DNA from 4 places in the Priestia sp. YIM B13551 genome. Region 1 is predicted to be linked to each of the others. Evidence: riboswitches for the same ligand, from Rfam matches in the RefSeq annotation. Region 1 holds a riboswitch; each other region holds the start of a gene.

The links. A riboswitch is a leader RNA that binds a small molecule or an ion and turns the genes downstream of it on or off. The one in region 1 is predicted to bind cobalamin.
Region 2: it holds a riboswitch for cobalamin, as region 1 does, so the genes downstream of both, ACFX4N_RS09250 (cobyric acid synthase) here and metE (5-methyltetrahydropteroyltriglutamate--homocysteine S-methyltransferase) in region 1, are expected to answer to the same signal.
Region 3: it holds a riboswitch for cobalamin, as region 1 does, so the genes downstream of both, ACFX4N_RS25095 (HoxN/HupN/NixA family nickel/cobalt transporter) here and metE (5-methyltetrahydropteroyltriglutamate--homocysteine S-methyltransferase) in region 1, are expected to answer to the same signal.
Region 4: it holds a riboswitch for cobalamin, as region 1 does, so the genes downstream of both, ACFX4N_RS19795 (ribonucleoside-diphosphate reductase subunit alpha) here and metE (5-methyltetrahydropteroyltriglutamate--homocysteine S-methyltransferase) in region 1, are expected to answer to the same signal.

What each region holds. Positions count from the first base shown of each region.
Region 1 is NZ_JBHZOX010000002.1:566,613-571,648, reverse strand. It holds gene ACFX4N_RS12280 (metallophosphoesterase family protein) at 1-265, shown strand, start outside; gene ACFX4N_RS12275 (hypothetical protein) at 565-816, shown strand; SAM riboswitch class I at 897-1,007, shown strand; cobalamin riboswitch at 1,087-1,275, shown strand; gene metE (5-methyltetrahydropteroyltriglutamate--homocysteine S-methyltransferase) at 1,426-3,720, shown strand; gene ACFX4N_RS12265 (acetate uptake transporter) at 3,863-4,480, shown strand; gene ACFX4N_RS12260 (GNAT family N-acetyltransferase) at 4,625-5,036, shown strand, end outside.
Region 2 is NZ_JBHZOX010000002.1:44,276-49,311, forward strand. It holds gene ACFX4N_RS09245 (FecCD family ABC transporter permease) at 1-913, opposite strand, end outside; gene ACFX4N_RS09250 (cobyric acid synthase) at 1,114-2,640, opposite strand; cobalamin riboswitch at 2,733-2,912, opposite strand; gene ACFX4N_RS09255 (YdcF family protein) at 3,060-3,623, shown strand; gene ACFX4N_RS09260 (APC family permease) at 3,682-5,036, opposite strand, start outside.
Region 3 is NZ_JBHZOX010000007.1:60,732-65,767, forward strand. It holds gene ACFX4N_RS25080 (ABC transporter ATP-binding protein) at 1-224, shown strand, start outside; gene ACFX4N_RS25085 (undecaprenyl-diphosphatase) at 371-964, shown strand; gene ACFX4N_RS25090 (organic hydroperoxide resistance protein) at 1,117-1,536, shown strand; cobalamin riboswitch at 1,638-1,820, shown strand; gene ACFX4N_RS25095 (HoxN/HupN/NixA family nickel/cobalt transporter) at 1,954-2,751, shown strand; gene ACFX4N_RS25100 (M20 family metallopeptidase) at 2,981-4,144, shown strand; gene ACFX4N_RS25105 (DoxX family protein) at 4,214-4,636, opposite strand; gene ACFX4N_RS25110 (type 1 glutamine amidotransferase domain-containing protein) at 4,942-5,036, shown strand, end outside.
Region 4 is NZ_JBHZOX010000004.1:15,857-20,892, reverse strand. It holds gene ACFX4N_RS19800 (ribonucleotide-diphosphate reductase subunit beta) at 1-110, opposite strand, end outside; gene ACFX4N_RS19795 (ribonucleoside-diphosphate reductase subunit alpha) at 127-2,370, opposite strand; cobalamin riboswitch at 2,504-2,689, opposite strand; gene menC (o-succinylbenzoate synthase) at 2,970-4,073, opposite strand; gene ACFX4N_RS19785 (o-succinylbenzoate--CoA ligase) at 4,077-5,036, opposite strand, start outside.

The sequences.
Region 1 (5,036 bases):
TCAAGAACACCGCGTGAAAAAAGTGTTAGTCAGCCATGTGCATGCATATGACGAGCAGTTTATTAGAAAAAACAGAAACGGGTCGTTTACGCTTGGAAGAGGCACTGATTTTGTATTGTCAGGAGGCGCCGGTGCTCCTCTTGATTTTGAGCCGCCTTTAATTTTAAATAATTATAATTTTACGGAGTTTTTTGTAAGCAGGTACAACATATTAGGACCTCTTCTTTGGAAGGATTTTGGACGACCTCGAAGAAATTGTTTGTAAAAACAAGAGAATAGAAAGCTATGTTTAGCCAAAAGCCTGCCCGTAATTCACAGGCAGACTTTTGGAAGATTATGCATAATGTTTACAGAAACCTTGTAGCAGAAGGCTCAGTCAAACGTTATAATAGATAATGAATGATGATATATTCTCTATATTTGTCATATATTTGTATTACATATGTAATTGAAGAAAAACATTCACTTGATATACTGTTTAATGACTTAACTTTATCTTAAAATTTACAGTGAAATGCCTGTTTATAGAGGCTTAGAACATACACAGCAAATGGAGGAGCAATCATGGCAAACGAAAAGATGCAAGAAGGACTTGATCGTTTTATCAAGGAAGATTTAAATGACCTTTTAGGTAGACTGTTCCCCTTAATGGACCGGGAGTGTGCCGAAGAAAAAAGAAAGCTTATCGAAACAGCGGTAGAGTATATTTATTCGTCAGGATATCACCAGGGAGCCAAAGATTTAATTGAAACGCACCGAAAAGACGATTACAAATTGTTAAGGCAAAAATTAGCGTCAACGCCTCCTAAAAACTAATTTTTTTGAAATTTCTTTTGACAACATAAATCTAAGGTGTTAAGATGACTCTACATTCAAAATATTATAAACAATTAAAACTCTTATTGAGAGAGGCGGAGGGACTGGCCCTGTGAAGCCCGGCAACCATTTAACATTCTTGTTGAAAAGGTGCTACATCCTGCAAAGCGTACAGCTTTGAAAAATAAGAGAGGATTTCATAGATACTATGCCTCTCTATTCGTGATAGAGAGGCTTTTTATTTTATGTGAATATGTTTTGAATGGACAATTTTATAAAAATGCATCAGGTGCTGTGTAACGAATGTACGCAGCTTAAAAGGGAAGACCGGTGAAAAGCCGGCGCGGTCCCGCCACTGTAATGGGGAGCAACTTATTAACCACTGTTTCATGTTGAAATGGGAAGGGATAGGAAGCGATGAACCTAAGTCAGGAGACCTGCCTGTTGTATGCACTTAAGCTCTACGGGATATAGAGAGGAGTGAGGAATACGTGTTGAGAAAAACAGGCTGTCTCAACTCTAGTTAAGTATGCGTATTATCTCTCTTTTCATTTCGAAAAGGGAGATTTTTTAGTTTACCGATAAAAAAATATACAGGGAGTGGAAAAAATGAGCAGTGTAAAAAGTTCAAACTTAGGTTATCCAAGAATTGGTGAAAAACGAGAGTGGAAAAAAGCGCTTGAGCAGTTTTGGGCAGGAAAGCTGGAGAAAGATATCTTTCTTCAAGAAATTGAAGCTCTTCGTCTAGGGCATCTGAAAAAACAGCGTGACGCAGGAATTGAATTAATTCCAGTCGGCGATTTCAGTTTATACGACCACGTGTTAGATACAGCTGTTATGTTCGGTCTAGTGCCAAAGCGCTTTGAGTATGACGGAGGACCGGTATCGCTTGAAACGTATTTTGACATCGCCCGAGGAACAAAAGGTGCGGTAGCCTCTACGATGACAAAATGGTTTAACACAAATTATCACTACATCGTACCGGAGCTTGAGGAATGTACGCCGGCACTTGTAGAAAATCGCCCGCTTCAGTTTTACAAAGAAGCAAAAGAAAAGCTGAATATTGAAGGAAAGCCCGTTATTCTAGGTCCAGTAACATTTGTGAAGCTGTCAAAAGGATATAAAAAAAGTGAGTTTAAAGAAGTAGTTGAACAGTTTGTTCCGCTTTATGCAACTATTTTAGCGGAGCTGCAGGCAGAAGGAGTAGAGTGGGTGCAGATAGATGAGCCAATTTTATCTACAACGCTATCAAAAGAAGACCTGGCGCTTTACACAGAAGTCTATCAAACTTTGAAGGAAGCGGCACCGAATGTAAAAGTCATTTTGCAAACGTATTTTGACAGCGTTGATCACTACAAAGAAGTTGTGTCTCTTCCTGTTGAAGGAATCGGTTTAGACTTTGTGCATGACCGAGGCGAAAATCTCACTGCGCTTAATAAATATGGTTTTCCAACTGATAAAGTGCTTGCTGCGGGAGTGATTGACGGACGCAACATTTGGCGTGAAAACTTGGACGAACAGCTTTTAACGCTTAGTGAAATTGAAGAAGCCGTATCAAAAGACCGTTTGATTCTGCAGCCTTCATCAAGTTTATTACATGTTCCTGTCACGGTGAAAAATGAAGAAACCATTGATCCAGTATTGAAAAATGCGCTCTCTTTTGCAGATGAAAAGCTAAAGGAAATCACGCTTTTAACAAAAGCAGTGCAGCAAGGAAAAGAGTCGATAGAAGAAGAAATAAACGTAAGCAAACAGGCGATTCAAGCATTAAATGGTTCATCTTTTCGAAATCATCAAGACGTGCAAAAAGAGCTGAAGCAGCTGCACAGCTATAAAGCAGCGCGACAAGCGCCGTTTGACGTACGTCAACGCGTTCAGCAAGAAGCGTTTCAACTGCCGCTTCTTCCAACGACAACGATTGGAAGCTTTCCGCAAACAAAAGAAGTGCGAAAAGAGCGTTTAAAATGGCGTAAAGGCGAGTTAAGCGATGAAGCATATGAAGCGTACATTAACGAGGAAATAAAAAAATGGATTGAAATTCAAGAAGACATCGGCTTAGATGTCCTTGTGCACGGAGAGTTTGAGCGTACGGACATGGTCGAATACTTCGGTGAGAAATTAGGAGGCTTTCAGTTTACGAAGTTTGGCTGGGTGCAATCTTACGGTTCTCGCTGCGTGAAGCCGCCGCTTATTTACGGAGATGTATCGTATGAGCAGGCGATGACGATCAAAGAAACGGTCTACGCACAGTCTCTAACAAATAAGCCGGTTAAAGGAATGCTGACGGGTCCGATTACGATTTTAAATTGGTCGTTTGTGCGTGATGATATCCCGCGCTACGACGTGGCAAATCAAATTGCGCTTGCTCTTAGAAAAGAAGTAGAAGCACTTGAAAGTCAGGGCATTTCAATGATTCAAGTAGATGAACCGGCACTGCGTGAAGGACTGCCATTAAAACGAGAAAACTGGGACAGCTACTTGAACGCTGCGGTGTATGCGTTCAAGCTAGCCACGGTATCGGTGCAAAACGAGACGCAAATTCACACGCATATGTGCTATTCAGAATTCGAAGAGATTATTGATGCCATCAAAGCGCTTGATGCCGACGTGATTTCCATTGAAACGTCTAAAAGCCACGGTGAATTAATTTATGCGTTTGAAAAACATACGTACAATCAAGGAATCGGACTTGGCGTGTATGATATCCACAGTCCGCGCGTACCGAAGCTTGAAGAGCTTCAGCGAAACATTGACCGCGCTCTGCAGGTACTTGATCCTGCATTATTTTGGATTAATCCCGACTGCGGCCTTAAAACAAGAGGAATCAGCGAGACGGTTGAAGCTTTAAAAGTCATGGTTGAGTCCGCAAAACAAACCAGACAAAATTTATTACAAAACGTTTAATGATAAGAAATTAAAGAACAAGCAGTGTAACCGCTACACTGCTTGTTCTTATGGGATTTTAAAAGGCCAAAAATATCCATTGACACTTCCCCTACATTTTTGTATCTTTTTAAAGGTGTTTTTAAAATCAGGGAGGTACAACATGAGTAACAACAGCACGCAGCACGTTAAAATTGTAACAGCGGATCCATCAGCGCTAGGTCTATTTGGACTTGCCATGGTGACACTTGTTGCATCGTTTCAAAAGCTTGGGGTAACCGATGGTGTTTCATTGGTATTGCCATGGGCGATTTTTTTAGGCGGGGTAGGGCAGTTAATCGCGTCTATGCAAGATTTCAAACATAATAATACCTTCGGCGCAACTGCTTTTGGTGCCTTCGGGTTATTTTGGCTAGGTGTAGCTATGACATGGCTTATTCAGCTTGGAGCATTTGGGGAAGCGCTCGCAAAAGAAGCGGATCCGAAGCAGCTCGCATTTGCTTTTGTCGGCTACTTGATTTTCAGCGTTTTTATGACAGTTGGAGCAATGGGCACTCATAAAGTATTATTTATTATTTTTGTGTTAATCGATTTCTTATTCATTGGATTATCGCTAAGTACATTTGGTGTGGCATATGAGTACACGCACTTACTAGCAGCAGTTTCAGAGCTATTAATTGCTCTGTTTTCATTCTATGGATCTGCAGCGGCTGTATTAAATACTCACTACGGTCGAGTTGTGCTTCCGGTGGGCAAGCCGTTTGGTGCATTTATCAAATAATCAAGACGTTAATTAAAAAGCGAAGTAGGATTGAATTCTGTATGGTGCAGAGGTCAATCCTTTTTTGTTTGGGCGTTTTTATATATAGTAGAAAGAGATAGTTATATGTAATAGAAGCTTTTAGAGAAAAAAGAGAAATACATAATGAAAGGAAACGTTTCAATGATTATAAGACAAGTGGATGAAAAAGATTTAAACCAATTAATTACGTTAGAAAACAAAGGCTTTACACCTGAAGAGGCTGCCTCAAAAGACGCATTCATCACGCGGATCAACACCATTCCTGATACGTTTATCATCGCCCAAGAAAATGAAGAAATAATCGGATATGTGAACGGTCCCGTCATTTCAGCTCCGTTTATTACGGATGATTTGTTTGAAAAAACGATTTCGAACCCTGAGACAGGCGGTCATCAAAGTATTTTGGGTATCGTTGTAAATCCCAAGCATCATCATAAAGGAATTGCGAGTATGCTGCTAAGAGAGTTTGAAAAACAAGCGCGGAACAAACAGCGCTTAACGGTTACCTTAACATGTAAAGAAGAATTGATTCCTT
Region 2 (5,036 bases), 520 kb from region 1:
TTCCTCCAATTAAAATAGAAAGCGGCAGTACATGCTTATGATTAGCTCCCGCTACGAGACGCACTACGTGGGGGATAACTAAGCCAACAAATCCAATTGCCCCAGATACTGATACCGCAGCCCCTGTTAATACGGATGCACCTATTAAAATCATGCTTTTTTTCTTCTTTACGTCTATTCCCATAAACTGAGCGGATTGATCGCCAAATGCTAAGCCGTTCAGCTCTTTTACATGTAACAACAGCATAATTGTACCGATCAAAAAGAACGGCCCTAAAATTTGAATATGAGACCATCCTCTCATTGATACGCTTCCCATTAGCCAGTATAAAACCTGCCTTACATCTTCTTCGGGAGAAAGAGCCACAATTAATGAAATAAGCGCGCTCATAAAGGATGATAAAATAATCCCCGCTAAGATGATGGTTTCATTGGCCAAATTGCCGCTTGCGAGTTTCGTAATACCAAAAACTAAAAGAAGAGTAATAAAACCAGATACAATGCCGACTACAGGCAGCGTGAAGATAGACAAACCAAAAATACTCCAATGAAAATAAATTGCCATGACAGAGCCAAGGGTTGCACCTGAGGAAACCCCGATCGTATAAGGATCGGCAAGAGAGTTTCTTAATAGCCCTTGAAAGGCAGCCCCTGCTATTGAAAGCGAAGCTCCTACTAAAAATGCCACCAGTACTCTTGGAAAACGAATTTGCCAAATGATTAAATCCATGTTTTCCGGACCGTGATATAAGGATAGCCCGGTAAGGTGGCCAATAATAATTTTGATTGTATCTCCTACGGTTAACGAAACTGTACCAATAAATACGCCCATAATTACCGAAGTACATACAATAAATAAACTGACTATGTATAAAATAGATGCTTTGTTAAAAAAAATACGTTTAAAAATCAATACGTTCAGCTCCTCTAGGAAACGAGGCGTGATGTTTTACATTAACCATTCATTTTCCTGTCCATAAACCATGCTTCCACCATGCATTAAGTTGGAAACAATCATCTTTTATTTGTTACGAGTGCTAGACTGTTGAACTAGGCAACGTAGAATAGCGTACTAAAGTTCTCGGTAAAAAAACAAGCGAAAGCCCCTACAAGCTATACTTTTTGTGTTTGCTCCGGGCTTTTATAGTTGTCTATTAAATGATACAGCTTTTCCATATCTACGGCTTCTCTCACATATGCTGCTGCTTTTGAAAAAGACTCCTCTTTTTGCAGGCGACTGTTGAATGTGTCCGTAATAGGCGGCAATTTTTTATGTTTACGAATTTGATTAAGCAAAGCTCTGCGCAAAGCATCGTTATGAAACACATCATGAACATACGTGCCAATGACGTTGTCTTTAACCGTTCCTTCTTTTTCATGCTCTACCACTGCAAAAGCTTCCGTGGTGCTCTTAGAAATCGTCTTTCCCATATGAATTTCGTAGCCTTCAATCGAAACTCTTTCACTTTCTAGCTGGACATACCCAGAAACTCTTTCTGTTTTTTTGCTGGTTGTCATAACGGTTTCCACCGGAAGCAAGCCCAGCCCTTTAATGGATTCAATCCGAGATTCTACTGCATCAGGGTCTGTAATTGTCTCCCCTAGCATTTGATATCCTCCGCAGATGCCAATGACGTGAACGTTCGTTGTGTTCAAAACTTGATTAATGGCTAGAGCCAGGCCGCTTTCTTGTAAAAACTGAGCATCTTCAATCGTATTTTTGCTTCCTGGTAAAACAATTAAATCAGGCGTACCTAATTGCGACGGCTTGGTTACAAGCCTCACGTGACAGTCTTCTTCTAAGCTTAAAGGATCGATGTCTGTAAAATTTGAGATGCGCGGGTACGAGATAACCGCAATATCAATTTCTTTTAACGGATTCACAAGCGTTGAGTAATTTCTAAGTGATAACGAATCTTCCGCGTCAATTTCCACGTTGTTCATATAAGGAATAACTCCTAGAACCGGAACACCCGTGTATTCTTCAAACCACTTCAAACCTGGTTTTAAAAGTTCTAAATCTCCTCGGAATTTATTAATTAACACCCCGATAACTCTAGACTTGTGTTCATCTGGAAGCAATTGAAGAGTACCCACTAGGCTCGCAAAAACTCCTCCTTTATCAATATCTCCTACTAACACAACAGGCGCTTGGGCTATTTTTGCAACGCGCATATTTACGAGTTCCCGATCGTTCAAATTGACTTCAGCAGGACTTCCAGCGCCTTCAATCACAATTCGATCATAATGATTGGCAAGCTCTTTATAAGCTTCCGTGATAACGTTCAAACCTTCATTAAAAAATTCTTGCCGATACTGAAAAGCAAACATATTACGTAGCGGTTTTCCGTGAACGACAATTTGAGATTCATGATCACGAGTTGGTTTAATTAAAATAGGATTCATATTGGTTGTTGCTTCTACTCCAGCTGCTTCTGCTTGAATTCCTTGCGCTCTGCCAATTTCTTTTCCATCCATTGTAATGTATGAATTAAGCGCCATATTTTGCGATTTAAACGGTGCAGTTTGATAGCCGTCTTCTTTAAAAATACGGCAAAATGCTGTAGCAATCATGCTTTTTCCAGCGTCTGAGTGCGTTCCTTGAATCATAAGCGGTTTTCCTTTTTTCACTTTTTCCACTCCCTACCACATAAAAAAACCTTAACTGTAAAAGTCAAGGTTTGGTCATGCGCTCATTAACACATTGTCTTGACTTATTTCTCCCACCGAAAAATAAGGGGTTTTTAAAAGCAGGTCTCCTGGCTTATGCTTCGTTTTACTTCTGCACCCTTCCTAGTTTGACTAGTGGGTCTTTGCAGGTTCATCCACATTTACAGTAGCGGGGGCTGCACCGGATTTACACCGATTTCCCTATTATCCTCCTTAGAGGCACTTTTAAAATCATTTATTCTTTATTGTAACGAATTTTATAACCATTCACAATAACGATTTTCTTCTATTATTATATATTACTGTGCTTATACTTATTTGGGTCTCGTATGCTATAATAACAATTATTTTCCAAACATCTTATGAAATAGCTAGGAAGGTGCTCACAGTTGAAGAAAAAAATGATTTATACCTTTATTGGTTCTCTTGTTCTTTATATAGCAATTATATCTTTTTGTATGTATCAAACTGCTCACAAGCCTGTTCCACAAAACGCAGATTATGTGCTCGTTTTAGGTTCTAAAGTAGATGGTGATCAAATGTCTCCTAGTTTAAAAGAACGAGTAAAGACGGCCTTATCTTATTTACAAGCACATCAACAAACAAAAGTTATCGTAACGGGCGGAAAAGGATCCGATGAAGAAATATCTGAAGCAGAGGCAGCCTATCGTTTTCTGCGGAAAGAAGGAATTAAAAAGAATCGAATTATAAAAGAAGATCAGTCAACTTCTACTTTTGAGAATTTTACTTTTACTAAACAGAAAGTTGATATTCAACACAAAAAAGTCGTGCTTGTTAGCAGTGATTTTCATTTATTTCGCGCCTCTATTATTGCCAAACGTCAAGGCTTTGACGTTTATCCCTTAGGTGCAAAGACACCAAATTCAATTAAACTTCAAGCCTACTTTCGTGAGTATGCTGCTATATTAAAAACATGGCTGTTTGATAAATAAATAGAGTATACGCCTATACAAACGAAAAACACGGCATGAATTCATGCCGTGTTTTTTATTAATCATCTGTATCGATAACTGCTTTTGGTAAACCTGTGTATTTCGCCCAGTAGAAAATACCAAGTGAAACAAGAGCAATTAAAATTAAGTCAAGCGGGTTGCTTAGCACACCTTGTCCTCCACCAAATGAACCTAGATAAGAGATAACAAGCATAATAATATAATAAGCAACTAGCCACCAAGCAGATTTAAGCTGCTGTGCAAATTTTACGACGTCAGTTGGTACATATTTCTTAAACGCTACGTAGATAACAACCATTAGAAGCTGTGATCCCAGCAGCCAAGAAATTGTCGTCCATCCTGACCAATATACGATGTATGAACAGAAAATAAATGAAACAGGAGCAATAACGCTCATGCCTTTTAATTTAAAAGGCTTCTTAAGGTCTTTTGCATTTACTCTGAATGCAGCAGCTGAAATTGGCGCAATCGCATAAGACAGAATAAGTGCCACTGAACATACGTTTACTAGCGCTTCCCAAGAAGGAAATGGCAGTGTCCAGAATACGGACATTCCAAATGATAGCCATAGTGACGCACGTGGAATTCCTGTTTTCTTATCTACTTTTGAGAAACGTTTAAATAATGTTCCATTACGAGACCAAGCATACACTAAACGAGAAGTTGTATTCATGAAGATGTTCCCGTTACCGCCTGGTGATAAAATAGCATCAAAAATAACAAGCGTTACTAACCAGCCAAGGCCTAAAATAAGTGCAATATCTTTAAATGGTAAAGAGAATTGCTCTTGAATTGTTCCCCATCCTCCTGATAGCATATCAGCCGGGATGTTACCAATGAACAATACTTGCAGTGCTGTGTAAATAATCGCTGAAAGTACAATACAGATAATGAGCGCGATTGGAATATTACGCTGCGGGTTTTTAACTTCACTGGCTACAGAAACAATAGGGTGAAGTCCTAGGTAAGCAAACATAACGCCACCTGTTGAAATGGCTGCTTGAATACCATTAAAACCAAACGGAGCAAAATCGCCAGTTGTAAAGTTAGCTGATTTAAAGTGATAAGCTAACACGACGATAATTGTAAGAGGAACCGCATATTTGAACACAGATATAATGACATTTGACTTAGCAAATGCTTTTACACTTACGTAGTTAATGATAAAAAATAGCGTTAATAACGCGAACTGAAATAACCAGCCGATTGTAGTAGGCGATTCAGAACCATGTTTAGTTAGACCAGGAAGCCAAAACGCAACATACTGACGTACAGCCGTTACCTCGATGGCAATCAAACTTGTGTAAGCAATAATGGTAATGAATGAAATTAAGTAACCCACTAAATGACCATGCGAGTAAACCGGATAACGGATAATTCCACCGGTACGCG
Region 3 (5,036 bases), on a different contig from region 1:
GTCACAAAGAATACATTCAACAGTTTTTCCGTACGTTGAGTCCCGAAGTTGAATACCATCACATGTACACAAAAGTGATGCTTCAAAAAGAAAGAAATATTCCTCTTATTATTCGCGAATTGATTCAATGCGGCATCGACATTTATCAAGTTCACGTCGAAGAACCTTCTTTAGAAGAAATCTTTTTGCAAAAAAATATTGTGGATCACTCACAGGTGAGTTAATGGGCGAAAGGCCGTTGATTTACTACTCAGCCTGAATACATTATTTATAAATACCAGTTAGGAAGCTTCTGACAAAAACATGTTCATTTTCTCAAGAAACTGATAAGATAGCTAATGACATTTAAAAATAAGAAAGGATTTCGATTATGTTATCAGCTATTAATTCAGTAGATTATACCATTTTCCATGCGGTGAATCAGTACGCTTCGCATGTGAAGTTTGTAGATTCGCTGATGGTATTCTTTGCAGATTATGCCCAGTACGTACTTATCGTTTTACTCGGTTTGTTTTTACTTATTAATAAAAACGGCAGCCGTGTTGTAGCATTCCAAGCTTTATGTGCTTGTGCCACCGGAGTCATTATCAATAAAGTGATTAGTTTATTTGCTTATCGAGATCGTCCGTTTATCTCTCACCACGTGAATCAGCTTATTGATCACGCCGCAAATTCTTCATTTCCAAGCGATCATGCTACATCTGCATTAGTTATCACTTTTACCATTTGGCTGCATTTCAAACGTTCAGGGCGCATGTGGGTTGTCATGGGCGTACTCATTGCCTTTTCACGCGTATGGGTTGGCGTTCATTATCCATTCGATGTGTTAACAGGAGCCGTTTTAGGCTGCGTGCTGGCGCTGTTTATTCATTATGTTATTTTTAATACGAAACTGATGAGGGCTATTACCAACTTGTCTATTTTTCGAAAATCAGCTTATGACGAACAGTCTCAATATTATTAAGAAAAAGTCGCAAATACGCGGCTTTTTTTATTGGGAAATTTTTAATGTATTTAATACTTGTTTTTTAAAATTAAATTGTGTACAATTAAATTACAGAAACGATAAATAAAAAACTTTTAATAAAATTAACGAAAAAGAGGAGAGGTTTATACATGAAAGCTTTATATGAAACAACAGTCGTTAACACAGGTGGAAGAACAGGGGAAGTTCACTCTTTAGATAACATCTTTAACTTAGACGTTGCAACACCTCCAGCGCTTGGTGGAGAAGCAACAACAGCAACAAACCCAGAGCAGCTGTTTGCAGCTGGATACAGTGCTTGTTTCAACAGCGCGTTAGAATTTATGTTGAAAAAACATAACGTAGAAATCAAAAGCAGTGAAGTAAAAGCTACTGTTCAGCTGCTTCCTGATAAAGCTGATCAAGGAGTGAAAATTGGAGTAGCGCTTGAAGCTCATATCGAAGGCTTAGATTTAGAAACAGCGAAAAAATATGTAGACCTAGCTCACTCATACTGCCCGTATTCAAAAGCAATCAGCGGTAACGTAGACGTAACGGTAGAAGTAGTTTAATTGCTTTAAAAAGCCTAAGCATGTAAAGCTTAGCAGGGCTTTTTTATTTGAATTTTCTCTATTCATTTGTAAGAAGTACTAGTATAATGAGGAAGAAAATGAATCATTCGCACAGTTTAGGTGCTCTTACATAGCGTAAGAGGTAACAGGGAATCGAGTGCAAATCTCGAGCGGTCCAGCCACTGTAAGCAGGGAGTTTTCTATCTTATCGTCACTCAAAACGGGGAAGGCGGTAGAAAATGATGATCTCAAGCCAGGAGACCTACCTATTCTGTACACTTGACTCTTCTAGGAAAGAGGCGGTGTATCAAGGTACGCAGTGAGCAATTGCTGTTTATTTTCATATGCCGACACATCCTCAATTTCTATAGAATTGAGGCTTTTTTACGTTTTATTTTAAAAAAAGGAGTGTAGGAAATGGAAGGTTTATCAGTTTTTTTACTTGTCTTTTTATTAGGAATCAGGCACGGATTGGATGCAGATCACTTAGCTTTTATTGATGGCCAGACTCGATATAATTGGCGAATGGGCAGCCGTTTTGCCCCGTGGGTCGGAACGCTGTTTTCACTAGGTCACGGAGGAATGGTGGCCGTCACGGCCGGAGTGCTGGGCGTGGTGATGAAGAATTTTACGTTTCCATCGTATTTCGATCATTTTGCATCTTGGGTATCCATTATCTCTCTCTTTCTAATCGGGACATTAAACACATATCATTTGCTTCGAACCAAAAATAAAGAGGAAGAGTTTCAGCTGAGCGGGTTAAAAGGAAAGTTTATTCCGAAAATCGCAAAAGGAACAACGAATCCTTTTTTAATTATTCTTGTAGGAGCATTGTTCGCTTTAGCAGCCGAAACGGTCAGTCAAACGGCCGTGTGGTCTCTAGCTGTAGGGAACGCAGGCAAGTATACGCCGCTTTTGTTAGGACTAGTGTTTATGTTTGGTATGATGCTTACAGATACAATCGATTCGATGATTGTACATAAAATGGTGAATGAATCGAGTAAATTTGGACAATCTGCTTCCCGCTTGATGGGCTGGGTTATTGTTGTCCTCGCGTATGGTGTGTCATTCTATTTAGCATTCACTTTCTTTAACCCATGGGCCGAAGTAAACTTTGAAATGGTTGGCGTTATTCTGTTTATTTTTTTAGTGTCTATGTTTGTTTTTGTGAGTGTGAAGTCAAAAGGGAAAAATATTAAAATAAATGTCAATTAGTCAAACGAAAGCTTTAATCTGATGAAGATTGAAGCTTTTTTGTATGAATTTGTTGAAGTTTATGGCTATTTTCGGTCGGTTATGAATAAGTTAAAGTATTATCTGTATTTAAAGGATGGAAAATTGTCTGAAAACCATTATAATTAAGGATAATTTAAGGTCGTTATGTGAAACGTAGAACATAGTTATACGTACGATAAATAAAAGCATTTAATGCAAGCAGCAGGGGTTGTTTGGAGGAGGAATTGATTTGAGTCAGGTAATGGTAGAACAAAGCGTGTTTAGTTATTTAAAAGAACACGAACAAGAGATGCTTGAAGATTTAGTTGGATTTGTGAAAAAAGAATCACCGTCCTACAGTAAAGAGTTAGTAGATCAGTGTGGAATGTATTTAACGCAGCTGTTTCATAAACGGTTAGGGGTAGGATACGAAATCATAGAAGAAAAAGAAGTAGGAAACCATTTGAAATTTACGATTGGAGAAGGAGAAAAGCAGCTTTTAATTATCGGTCACTTTGACACGGTATGGGAAAAGGGAAGGCTGAGTCTAAGAACAGAGGGAAACAAGCTGTACGGTCCGGGAATTTTAGACATGAAAGGCGGCATTGTGCAATCTATATGGGCGATTAAAGCGATTCAAGAGCTTGGCTTATCGCTCGATAAAAAAATTGTGTTTTTCTGCAATTCGGATGAAGAGATTGGGTCAATTTCTTCTAAAAAATACATTGAAGAAGAAGCACAAAGGAGTGAAGCAGTGCTAGTAGCGGAACCGGCGGTGGCGGGTTCAGGCGCGTTAAAAACGTCGCGCAAAGGAGCGGGAATTTTCACCGTGAAAGCATGGGGACGAGCAGCACACGCGGGTAATCACCACAAAGAAGGAATCAATGCGATTGAAGAGCTGGCGCGCCAAGTGATTTTCTTGCAGGGCTTAACAGATTATGAAAAAGGTACAACGGTGAACGTTGGGACATTTACGGGAGGCAGCGGTACAAATGTAGTGCCGGAATATGCAGAAGCGCACGTGGATTTACGTGTTTCTACAGAAGAAGAAGCAAAACGCATGACGGATATTATTTTGAATTTAACACCCATTTTAAAAGGGATTAAGCTCGAAGTAACGGGAGGAATGAATCGTCCCCCGATGGTCAAGTCTAAACAAACGGAAGAGCTATTTGAATGTGCTCAATCAATCGCGGCCAAACTGGGTATGAAATTGGAAGAAGCAGCTGTGGGCGGCGGAAGTGATGGCAATTTTACAGCGGCCATTGGTGTTCCCACGTTGGATGGATTAGGAGCATGCGGAAAAGGAATACATGCGGAATATGAACATATTCAAATTGATACGTTGTCCGAGCGTTCTTCTTTATTTGCCAATTTGCTGCTGCAAATATAAAAAAAGCCCGCCTCAAACGGCGGGGACTAATCTGAAAGCTTATATTGGGAGAGTATAAGCTTTCTTTTTTTATTTACTGCTTTCTTCTTGAAGAGAAAAGGCAGTTTCTTTCTTTTTGAATACCACTGCATCAAGAGCAAGGAACTGGCTTCCTGCAAGAAATAAGTGAGCAGACATGGCAATTAAGGCAATATCAAACTCAAACCCGCCAACAAATCCGCTTTTAAGCTTGGCTGTAAAAATGGCGCCAAGCATAACTGCCACAAATAAAGCAGATACGACTCTTGTTGCTAGGCCAAGAATAATAAGAACCCCACCTACAAGTTCAATGGTTGCAACAATATATGCCATGAAACCAGGGATTCCTAAGCTATCGAAGAACCCTACTGTATTTTCAATCCCGCCTTGCCATTTTTGAAAGCCGTGTACTAAAAATGTAAAACCTAATACTAAACGAATAATAAGTGAACCAATTTCGACGTTTTTATTCACTTTACTTCCTCCTTTAAGTGTGTTTGAAAAACACTACATTATGTAGTGTAAAAGCCCGAAAAAAGAAATGTAGTAATTAAATCAGAAAGTCTTTCTTATTTGGATAATTTTACAACATTATGAACATCACACTACACATTGTAGTGTGATGTTTGTCCCCAGTCAAGTGAAAATATAAAATTAGACCATTTGGCATACAAAAATTTTCTGAAGAGCACTTGAAAAATCCTTTAATTATGTACAAGTTAGTCCCTTATTTTCAATCTTATTCTCCAACATGCTATACTGATGGCGGAGGTGTTACGATGCGTTTAGAAAATAAAAGAGTTATTGCGCTTGTTAGTGCAGACTTTGAAGATCTAGAACTATGGTATCCAGTGATGCGTCTTCGAGAAGAAGG
Region 4 (5,036 bases), on a different contig from region 1:
AATCGGACGTCATCCCAGTTTAGAATATTTGAGCTCTTGCCGTTAATGATTCCTGTCGAACGGTTCGGAGCTGTTTCGTTCATTAATTCTCGTTTTAACATGCTTGTCATCAATTATTCACTCCTTTTAACTATGACAGCTTTCACATTCTTCAATGACTTCACTTGATGTTGAACGTACGTAGTAGGTCGTTTTTAACTTTTCTTTCCATGCCGTCATATGAAGATCCAGCAGCTCTTTTGCTCGGATATCATTTTGCACATATAAGTTGAATGAAATGGATTGATCAATATGGCGCTGTCGCTTGGCGTTTTGCTTAATGCTCCAGTGCTGATCAATTAAATAAACGGACTTATAATACCAGTTTGTTGCTGGTGATAAATCTGGTGCCGTCACCGGGATTTTATAGTTTTTCTTTTCCTCTGAATAAAACTTACGGAAAATCGGATCAATACTTGCAGTAGAACCCGCGATAATAGATGTTGATGAATTAGGTGCTACAGCCATTAAGTAGCCATTTCTTATCCCATTGCTTTGAACTTCGTTACGCAGTTCACTCCACGCTTCGCTTGTGTATTTACGTGTTTCAAAATAAGCGCCTGACTCAAAATCTGAGCCTTTAAATAATGGATATGCACCTTTTTCTTTAGCTAAGTTCATGCTTGCCTGTACGGTTAAGTAAGCAATTTGCTCATACAATTCATCGCAATATGCTACCGCTTCATCTGTTTCCCATGCTATTTTCTTTAAGGCAAGCAAATGGTTCCAACCAAATGTGCCAAGCCCTACTGCGCGGTACTTTTGGTTTGTTAGTTTTGCTTGAAGTACCGGCAAATCATTTAACTCAATAACGTTATCAAGCATGCGTACTTGAATTGGAATTAAACGTTCAAGCACATCTTCAGTTACGGCTCTCGCTAAGTTGATAGAAGAAAGATTACATACAACAAAATCGCCCGGATTCTTTGTAATAATAATTTTTCCGTCTTCCGTAATTTCCTCTGTTACGACCGTTGTGCTTTGGTTTTGCGTAATTTCTGTACATAAGTTGCTGCAGTAGATCATGCCCTCGTGGCGGTTTTGATTAGCTCGGTTAACCGTATCACGATAGAACATATAAGGCGTTCCGGTTTCAAGCTGCGAAAGCATAATGCGCTTGAAGATTTCAATAGCAGGTACTGTTTCTCTTGAAAGCTGTTCATTATTTACACACTCAGCGTAACGAGTGCGGAACGAACCGCTGCCTTCTTCTTCATCATAAAAATCTTCTAACGAGTAGCCCATCAGCGTACGAACTTCGTGAGGATCGAATAAGTGCCAGTCTTCACGTGCCTCTACTTTTTCCATAAACAAATCTGGCAAACATACGCCAGTGAATAAATCATGCGTGCGCTGACGTTCGTCACCATTGTTCAAACGCGCGTCTAAGAATGAAAAGATGTCTTTGTGCCATACGTCTAAATATACGGCAATAGCTCCTTGTCGTTGACCTAGCTGATCGACACTTACAGCCGTATTATTTAGCTGTTTCATCCATGGAATTGTTCCTGATGATACGCCTTTAAAACCTTTTATATCACTTCCTCGGCTTCTAATATGACCGAGGTAGACACCAATTCCGCCTCCATTTTTACTAAGCGTGGCCAAATCTGTATTGCTATCATAAATACCGCGTAAGCTGTCATCAATCGTATCAATAAAGCAGCTAGATAGCTGTCCGTAGCTCTTTCCTGCGTTTGAAAGTGTTGGTGTGGCAACCGTCATATATAGACTAGAAAGCGCCCAGTACGCTTCTTTTACTAATGCTGTTCGATTTTCTTTCTTTTCTTGAGACATCAGCGTCATAGCAATGATAAGAAAACGTTCTTGCGGTAATTCGTATACGCGCTTATCATGTGATGTCGCTAAATAGCGATCTGCTAATGTCAACAATCCAATGTATGTAAATAAACGATCGCGTTCAGGAATAATGACTGAAGCAATTTCATTAATTTCTTCTTCTGTATATGTTTTTAATAGCTGCTTATTATAAATGCCGATTTTTGTTAGTTCTTGAATAAGCTGATAAAACGAACCGTACTTCTCTTTTTTATCGTAACCTCGGTTGTCCGCTGCTTTTCGATATAGTTCGTTTAAGTAGACGTCTGCCGCTACGTACGTCCAATCGGGTTCTTCCATTGAAATACGCTCTAAGGCTGCCAAAATTAGTACGTTTGCAACCTTTTCGTCCGTCATATTTTCCTTTACTGTAACAGTTTGAATAACCTTTTCCTCATACAAAGAAAAATCAAGCTGCGTAAATTCTTTTTTTAAACGTTCAATATATGCAGTTAATTCATGTAGAATTGTAGGCTTTAATGTATTCACCATAAATATGGCTCCTCTCTTCACTTCAAAATAAAAAATCGCTCACCGTACCTCGGTGAGCGAATAGAACGAAGATAGAAGAAGACACTAAGTCTTTTCTCAATCCTCGCTCTACCCTCTCACCTCCCGAAGAAGATAAAACGACATAAAAAAGGCAGGTCTCCTGACTTATGCTTCTTTTTACTTTAAGGCCTTCCCATGATGTTTACTCACAGTGGATCTCCTTATTTCATCAGCATTCACAGTTGCGGGGACAGCTTTGGATTTTCACCAAATTCCCTTTTAAGTCTTTTTATCAGACACCTTTTTCACTGGAAAACACAAAATATAGTATTTTATTATGGATTTCAAAACAACATATTGTGTTATGTTATAAACACATTATATAGGACAACTTAGAAAACTATCAACCTATTTTCAAAAATAATTTTGTTTTTTACGATAAAACTCTTCGACTTTTTTCATCAAACTATTCCATCATAACATGTTTTGACACGCTTGATGGAACAATGTGCTCTTTTTAAAAAATTTGTCCTATTTTTCTACTAAACATTGACAACCTCAATAAAAAAAACCGTTTTTCATAAAAAAACGGTTTTTAATTATTTGTATTCTTTTTCAAATGCTGTGATTGTTTTGATAAACTTTTTATCAATATCGTATCCTATCCCCGGTTTTCCCTTCACCTTTATTACTCCGGCTTCTACCTCTACTTCGGGCTTAATAATATCTTTTTCCCAATAGCGAGACGACGCAGAAATATCACCTGGTATCGTGAAAGAAGGCAGTGTGGCAAGGGCGATATTATGAGCTCGTGAAATCCCTGCTTCTAACATTCCTCCAACCCAAAGTCTTACACCATGCTGGGCGCATAAATCATGAATTTGCTTTGCTACGGACATTCCGCCAACTCGACCGATTTTCACATTGATAATCTTACAGCTTTCTTGTTCAATTGCATGACGTGCATCTTCATAGCTCACAATACTTTCATCTAAGCAAATCGGCGTCTTCATTTGCTTTTGTAACAATCGATGATCAAGGATATCATCAGAACTTAACGGCTGTTCGATCATCATTAAATTCAATTCATCTAGTTTCTTCAATGAATCACTATCGCTTAACGTATAGGCTGAATTGGCATCAGCCATAAGAGGAATGCTTGGAAATTCATCTCGAATTTGTTTCAGTAGCTCATAGTCAGCACCCGGCTTAATTTTCACTTTAAAGCGCTTATAGCCATCTTTCATGTAAGTCTTTATTTGTTCTTTCATTACGGAAATGTCGTTTAAGCCAACTACCACTCCAGCTTCTACAGCAGGCCTTACTCCGCCAATTACTTCAGATAACGGCTTATTTTGCCGCTTTGCATACAAATCCCATACAGCACAGTCCAAAGCTGCTTTAGCCATGTTATTTCGCTTTAGAGGTTTGAATAGCTTTTGAACATCCTCTGGTTTTTGAAGTTGCTGATGAAGAAGCGAAGGAATTAAAAAATCGTCTAACATATGAAAACACGTCTGAATCGTTTCTTCCGTATACCAAGGAGATGAAAAAGCAACGACCTCTCCCCACCCTGTAAAACCTTTTTCATCTTCTACTTCCAGCAAAATCAATTCTCGATCCTGCACCGTACCATAGCTTGTTGAAAAAGGAGAAAGAAGCTTCATGTCAATTTTATAAAGATGTACTTTTTTTATAATCATCGATTAACTCCCTTTCTGTATGAACGATGATAGCTTCCGGCGTATGATTTTATTAGAAGCCGTTCGCGGCAGCTCCTCTACTCGAACGAAATACTTTGGAAGTTTGTACTTCGCTAAAAATTGTTGCATGTGTAAAGATAATTCTTCATCTGAAACGTCTTCTTTTGTAACGATGCATGCTGCCGGAACTTGTCCCCATTTTTCATCGGCTACTCCCGTTACACCAGCCTCTTTAACAGCAGGGTGCTTCAATAAAATATTTTCAATTTCAGCTGGATATACATTTTCTCCACCTGAAATAATGAGGTCCGAACGTCTGTCTAATACATATAGGAAGCCTTCTTCATCCACTTTCCCGATATCTCCTGTATAGAACCAGCCTTGTTGAAGGGCTTTTTCAGTAGCTTCAGGTTTATTTAAATATCCTTTTGTAACATTTGGACCTTTAACAATGATTTCTCCTGCTTCGCTTGTTTCATTTCCTTTTTCATCTACAATTTTCATTGCACATGGAAATAATGGTTTACCTGCTGATCCCAGTTTTCGTAAACTGTCTTCAGGTGAAAGGGTAACGAACTGTGAAGATGTTTCTGTCATTCCATACGTTTGATAAACAGGAATTTCTTTATTCACACAAGCCTCTAAAATAGTAAGCGGTGCAGGTCCTCCTCCTAAAAGCATGCAGCGAAACGTATGCGGATATTTCCGTTCCCCTAACTCATCGAGCATATTGGATAGCATGGAAGTGACAACCGAAATAATCGTTACCCCTTTGTTTTCAATCTCTTCATTTACTGCTCTTGCTTCAAACCGTTCTTCTAAAATGATTTTCATTCCGTAAAAGACGCTCCGCATTAAAATAGATAAGCCGCTAATATGAAACAAAGGAACCGCTATAAGCCAGCAGTCTTTTTCATTTAATCCTAAATTAAGCGCTGAGCCAACGGAACTCCACCAGTGATT